2 regions of the Staphylococcus sp. Z5-21 genome follow, and region 2 is predicted to be linked to the other one. Evidence: riboswitches for the same ligand, from Rfam matches in the RefSeq annotation. Region 2 holds a riboswitch; the other holds the start of a gene.
What was found. A riboswitch is a leader RNA that binds a small molecule or an ion and turns the genes downstream of it on or off. The one in region 2 is predicted to bind S-adenosylmethionine.

Region 1 (3,627 bases), 270 kb from region 2:
AAAACATATGATTTAGAAGTTTGGTTACCAAGCTATAATGATTATAAAGAAATCAGCTCTTGTTCAAATATTACAGATTTCCAAGCACGTCGTTCAAACATTCGCTTCAAACGCGATAAAAATGCGAAACCAGAATTAGCGCATACTTTAAATGGTAGCGGGTTAGCTGTAGGTCGTACCTTTGCAGCTATCGTTGAGAACTATCAAAATGAAGATGGCTCAGTTACAATTCCAGAAGTGTTAGTTCCATTTATGGGTGGTAAAACAGTCATCCGTCCGACTAAATAAAAAACTGAAAGTAATGCTAAAAACGCGTAGCGACAATAGGTCCTATGCGTTTTTTGTGCACTATCGAAAGGGTAGGGGAGGTGTAAAAAGTATAAAATAGCAAATATGATTAGGCGGAATTCAGCTATATTTTAGAGGTATGTCTTAATTATTTCTAAAAATTCAGAGAAATATAAACAACGTGTGTTTAAGCTTTTTAAGACAATCGTTAGTCTAACCTCACACAAACGGATGTCTAAAGATATTGCGCATTTAGAATGAGTTGTATTAGAATTGATATATTATTTTTGAAGTGCCATGAGAGGGTGGGTGTGTATGGAAAATGAAGCGCATGTAACATTTAAACAAGGTGTCAAAGCGTGTATTCCTACCTTGTTAGGATACGCAGGCGTGGGTTTATCTTTTGGAATTGTTGCAGTTGCTTCAGGATTTAGCTTGTTGGAAATTATTTTACTGTGTTTGCTTGTATACGCAGGCGCAGCACAATTTATAATTTGCGCGCTTGTTATTGCAGGTACACCTATATCCGCAATTGTATTAACTGCGTTCATCGTCAATTCTAGGATGTTCTTATTAAGTATGACACTCGCGCCAAGCTATAAGGATTATAGTTTACTAAATAGAATTGGGTTGGCAACACTGGTAACAGATGAAACATTTGGGGTTGCAGTGACACCACATCTAAAAGGCGAAAAAATTAATGATCGATGGCTACACGGTTTGAATATAACAGCTTATGTTTTTTGGACGATTGCATGTATTATTGGTGCTTTATTTGGTAAGTACATCCATGACCCAGACGCATTAGGCTTAGACTTTGCAATAACGGCTATGTTTATTTTTCTTGCCGTCTCCCAATTTGAATCAATCAGGCGCTCAAAAGTTAAGATTTACTTAGTTCTGATTATTTGTGTCATTGTGATGATGTTGGGATTAAGTTTATTTATGCCATTATATTTAGCAATTATTTTAGCTTCTACAATAACGGCAGCACTTGGGGTGGTGATGGAACGATGACGACAACGATACATATGTTAACGATTATTATTTTATGCGGAATTGTGACGTGGTTGACTCGAATTATACCGTTTGTGATGATTTCTAAAGTTCATTTATCTGAACGTGTAGTCAAATGGCTCTCCTTTATCCCAATTACATTGTTTACAGCGTTGATTATTGATGGTGTCTTGGTCCAACAAGATGGTGTAATTGGATACACAATCAATATGGCATTTTTGATAACGATGATACCTACGATTGTAATTGCCATCGTTTCAAGGAGTTTAACGATAACGATTCTAAGTGGGATTATTATTATGGCATTGTTGAGATGGTTTTTTTAAAGAATATCATTGATGAAACACAGGATATCCGTTAGAATTAGAATAATTAGAAAATTATGATATTTCCGATTTTTAGTCTGTCATACTTTCGTTTTATACAATTAAAATCAAATCTTATTTCGAGAAGCTGAGGGACTTGGCCTAGTGATGCTTCAGCAACCGGCTGTGTAGTACGGTGCTAAAACCAACGATACACTCGAATGATAAGTAATTATAACTTCTTACTTATTTTATATGAGTGAGAAGTTTTTTATTAAGTAGGAGGGAAATCATGACGAATTATACGGTAGATACTTTAGAATTAGGGCCTTTTACAACGGAATCTGGAGAACTCATATCTAATTTGAAACTACGCTATGAACATGTGGGGTTGAAAGGACAACCTTTAGTTGTTGTCTGTCACGCTTTGACAGGTAACCATTTAACATATGGGACAAATGATCAACCAGGATGGTGGAGAGGTATCATTGATGGGGGCTATATGCCTATCAATGATTATCAGTTTTTAACTTTTAATGTAATTGGTAGTCCGTATGGTTCAAGTTCGGCATTAACAGATGCTGATTTCCCTCAAACGCTCACGTTAAGAGACATTGTACGTGCAATTGAAATAGGCATAGAAACGTTAGGATTTGAACACATTAATATTCTCATTGGTGGTTCTTTAGGAGGCATGCAAGCGATTGAATTATTATATAATCGCAAATTTAATGTCGATAAAGCCGTTATACTTGCTGCAACGGATAAAACATCATCCTACAGTCGAGCGTTTAACGAGATAGCGAGGCAAGCCATTCATTTAGATCCTAAAAATGGTATGAGTATCGCTAGACAATTGGGTTTCTTAACTTATCGATCATCTAAAAGTTATGATAAACGCTTTTCACCAGATCAAGTTGTCGCCTATCAAAAACATCAAGGTGATAAGTTTATGAATCATTTTGATTATGCATGTTATTTAACACTGCTGGATGTCTTGGATAGTCATGATGTCGATAGAGGACGTGATGATGTGGATGAAGTATTCCGTAATTTAGATACGAAGGTTATGACAATGGGCTTTACCGATGACTTACTTTATCCTGATGACCTTGTTCGAGCAGTCGGCGAGCGCTTTAAATTTCATAAACACTTTTTCGTTCCTGACAATGTAGGACATGATGGATTTTTACTTAACTTCAATGATTGGGCGCCGAATCTATATCACTTTTTAAAAGTCTATAAAATCAAACGTAAATGAACTAACTAAATAGATTTAATTTTTGGGATGTGCCGGTTGTCTTCTTACTACTAAATAGAGGTGAGAAACAAGTTGGTTACATCCTATTTTTGTGTGAAATATAAATAAGTTGTTGTTAGTGAAGAAGCGATTGATATATAACAATGATTTCTAAGGATTATAGTGAAGGTGTATTTTCTGAATAGAACTTCTATATAAAATGGGTTGCCAATAATTGTATAAAAGTTTTAAAGAGGTTAAAATAAAGGGTATAGTCAAAAATAGTATGGGAGTGGCGAATTTGTTTTCTAAAATATATCCTAAAGCAACTGTGCTTAGTATTCTAACGCTAATCGTAGTCGCTTTGGCTTTGCATATATTACCACCGCTTGGTCTTGTATTGAGCGCGTTTGCGACAATTCCGGGCATTATCTTATGGCATAAATCAATTGAATCATTCGGATTGACAGCTGTCGTAACGGTTGTATTAACAACTTTACTGGGTAATATATTTGTATTAAGTATCATGGTCCTCGTGCTCATTACGAGTTTCGTTGTTGGCCAATTATTAAAAGAAAGAACATCTAAAGAACGTATACTATATATAACGACTACATATATTAGTATGATTTCATTAATTGCATTTATGGGACTGCAAACGTTTGATAAGATACCAAGCGCGACAGTTTTAATGAACCCAATAAAAGATCAAATGCATCAGGTTATTTCAGGTGCTTCAGTTGGTAACGAGTATAAACAAATGCTCGAAGAGGGATT
Region 2 (3,627 bases):
TTCTCCAAAAAAGAGTTTATCAAAAGGGCTTGTTTGTATGATTTCTCCCATACTATCTAATGTTGTTTCTATCACACAATAGCCACCCATAACTTTGTCTCTACCAAAGATAGATTGTAATTGTGGAATATGTGCGACACCGTTTAATAATGGAATGATGGCAGTATGACCATCGACAAATGGCTTCAAATCTGTCATGGCTTGCTCTAAATGATAGGATTTAGAAGAAAGTAAAATAACATCGAAAGGCGCTACGCGATCGTCTTTTGTAATGAGTTGAGGATTGAAATGATAATCTCCCTGCTCACTGTGGATGGCTAATCCATTTCTTTCTAAAAATGACTTGCGTTTGGGTCTTACTAAGAATGTCACGTTCTGTCCGCTTTCGGCTAATCTGCCTCCAAAATAGCCTCCGATACCGCCAGCACCTAATACTAATATACGCATTGAATACAACTCCTTATACGCTATGTGTGTTGATTTGTTAATTGATGTATATATACCACATTTGAGGGGCATATACGCATATGAAAATAATTTTCAAATAATTCAATAGATGTAGTTGGGACAATATATTTTATTTTTAAATATATGTTTGAAATCAATAAAGGTTGTGCAATGTAATAAGTGTTCACTAATTACAAACATGGAGGGGTTCCAATGTCGTTTAAAAATGATCATAAGTATCAGTGGAAAGATATACAAGGGAGAGATTTTCTACTACCGTTTATTTATTTGATAGGTAATTTTTGTTTATCTATAGTCATCTTAACAATCATGATCGGAATCAATGAAACGCAAGGGAAAAATAACGCTAACTTTAATGCTAACTTTTCAGGTACGCCAGGCATATTAATGGAAATGATTGCCTTTATAATTATATTCGCGTTATGGATTTTATTCCATAGACATTCATTTAGACAATCGTGGAAACAGGGGCTACAAAATATTAAGCAACACTGGAAACTCATTGTCATTACATTTATCGTTATTATAGTGTTTAAAGAAATTTATCCATATTTAGTAAATGCATTCGCACCAGAACATTGGAAATTTGAAGAAACACAAAATGACAAAATGGTGGAGGAAATGTTTGCTACGCCTGTATCAACCATATTAGCTTTTTTCTCAATTGTAATTATTGCACCAATGACAGAAGAATTTTTATTTAGACATTTAATTATTGGCGAATTAGGAAAGAAATTAAATTTCTATGTTATGTCTGTTATTTCAATTATTGTGTTTGCATCTTTACATGTAACAGAAGCTAAATCTCCATTAGAAATTGTGATGTATCTTGCCATAGCAGTTGGTATTGTATATGTATATATGAAATCGCAGCGTAGTTTAGCTGTAGCCATTGCGTTACATGCTTTGAATAATTTATTAGCGTATATTTTCATGATTATCATGTAATTTACATAATTCTTAGTGATATACCTGTCTTCTTTGTGAAGGACAGGTATATTTTATCGTGTTAGTGTTTAGAATTTTCTAAAAACTCATTGACTAATCTTGAGCATAATGCTAGGATTAAACCACTAAACATACATATGATTGACTCTTATCAAGAGTGGTGGAGGGATGTGCCCGATGAAACCCAGCAACCGTCGATTTTTCGAAATGGTGCTAAGTCACAAAAAGTTATTTAACTTTTGGAGATGAGAGAAAGTGCAAACTTTCTCTTGATTTATTAAGAGAAAGTTTTTTTATACATATAAGTACGTTGAAACAAATTTTTAAGGAGTGAAAGTATTATGAGAAAATGGTTTATTTTAGGTTCATTGTTTGTGTTAACGATTATACTAGCAGCATGTGGTAAATCGAATGGTGAAAAAGAGGATAAGGAAATTACGATTGCTGCTTCGCCAGCCCCCCATGGCGTCGTACTTGAACATGCAAAAGAAGAAATGAAAAAGAAAGGCTATGATTTAAAAATAAAAACAGTTAATGATTATAAGGTTCCTAATAAATTATTAGATAAAGGAGATGTTGATGCGAATGCATTTCAACATACACCGTATCTTAAAGCAGAAAAGAAAGACCATAATTATAAAATAGAAGAAGCCGGGAAAGTGTTCACGACACCGATGGGCGTTTATAGTAAAAAATATAAAGACATTAAAGATATCCCTAAAGGTTCTACCATTTATGTATCAAACAATCCTGCTGAAGAAGGTCGTTTCTTGTCATTCTTTGTTGATAAAGGCTTAATCAAAATTAAAAAAGGTGTCAGTATTGAAGATGCTAAGTTTGATGACATTGTAGAAAATAAAAAAGATTTGAAATTTAATAACAAGCAAGGTGCGGAATTCTTACCTAAAACTTATAATAGTAAAGAAGGCGCAGCAGTGATAATGAATTCTAATTATGCGATTGATAATGGTCTAACACCACATAAAGATGCAATTGCTATAGAAGGAAAATCATCACCATTTGCGAATATTGTTGCCGTACAAGAAGGACATAAAAACGATAAAAAATTCAAAGAACTTATGAAAGTTTTACAATCTAAAGAGATGAAGAAATTTATAACTGATAAATATGGACAAGATGTTATTCCGTATGAAAAATAAATAATCATGTAATATATAGATTGAAGAGGAAGGTGATTCGATTATGTCTAAGCTAGGTATTATTGGTTTAGGAAAAGTGGGTACGCAAGTACTTACAGATGTACAGCAACTGAATTTGTTTTCAGAGATTATTTTAATTGATGATAGAGCGGACGTGGCAAGTGGTGAAGCACTTGACCATAGTCACTCGCAAGGACTGATAAATACTGCACATATCAAGATTCGTAGCGGTGTCTATCAAGACTTAACGGATGCAGACTTTATCGTCATAGCTGCGAGTGAAGCAACCGATAAAAATAATGGTGACCGTACTTTATTAGCGCAAGGAAATCACGACATCATTAAGGGCATAATGTCCCAAATAGCTGAAGTGACGCAAGAGGCGGTTGTGATTCTGATATCTAATCCTGTAGATTCTATGGTTTACTTTGCAAATCAAATAGATTACCCAGCCCATAAAATTATTGGTACGGGTACGGCTCTAGAGACATCAAGATTTAAAACAATTATAGCCGATCATTATCAAATTGATCCAAATAATGTGGAAGCTTTTGTCATTGGGGAACATGGTCAACATGCAATCCCCGTGTGGAGTAAAGTGCATATTCATGGTATGGAACTATCGGAATTTGAGGCATTAAGTGATCGTCCAGCAATTGATAAGTCACACATCTCGTCCATTATCAACGAAGTGTCGATGGATGTTTTTTATCAAAAAGGGTGGACCAACGCAGCGATATCAAAAGTGACATCATTTTTGATACAGTCCATTGCATTGGATCAGAGAACAATTACACCATTGACTTCCCTGAGTGCAGAATATGGCTTAGAAGATGGTGCATTTAGTTTACCAACATTAATAGATAAAAAGGGTATTGTTCAAAGATTTGCGATAACATTAGACAAAGAAGAAGAACGCCAACTTAAAGAAGCATATGAATATATTAGACAAACGATTCATACAGCACAACAATAGCGATTAAAACTTTCAAACACGCATTCATTAGATATTTTCTTTTGAATGCGTGTTTTTTATATTTAAAATAAATGC

Region 1: another riboswitch for S-adenosylmethionine. It lies ahead of metX (homoserine O-acetyltransferase MetX); the one in region 2 lies ahead of M1D64_RS01260 (MetQ/NlpA family ABC transporter substrate-binding protein).

What each region holds. Positions count from the first base shown of each region.
Region 1 is NZ_CP096462.1:13,948-17,574, forward strand. It holds gene serS (serine--tRNA ligase) at 1-288, shown strand, start outside; gene M1D64_RS00050 (AzlC family ABC transporter permease) at 604-1,305, shown strand; gene M1D64_RS00055 (AzlD domain-containing protein) at 1,302-1,631, shown strand; SAM riboswitch class I at 1,743-1,841, shown strand; gene metX (homoserine O-acetyltransferase MetX) at 1,903-2,871, shown strand; gene M1D64_RS00065 (DUF2232 domain-containing protein) at 3,137-3,627, shown strand, end outside.
Region 2 is NZ_CP096462.1:279,799-283,425, forward strand. It holds gene panE (2-dehydropantoate 2-reductase) at 1-447, opposite strand, end outside; gene M1D64_RS01255 (CPBP family intramembrane glutamic endopeptidase) at 661-1,416, shown strand; SAM riboswitch class I at 1,562-1,668, shown strand; gene M1D64_RS01260 (MetQ/NlpA family ABC transporter substrate-binding protein) at 1,758-2,576, shown strand; gene M1D64_RS01265 (L-lactate dehydrogenase) at 2,620-3,552, shown strand.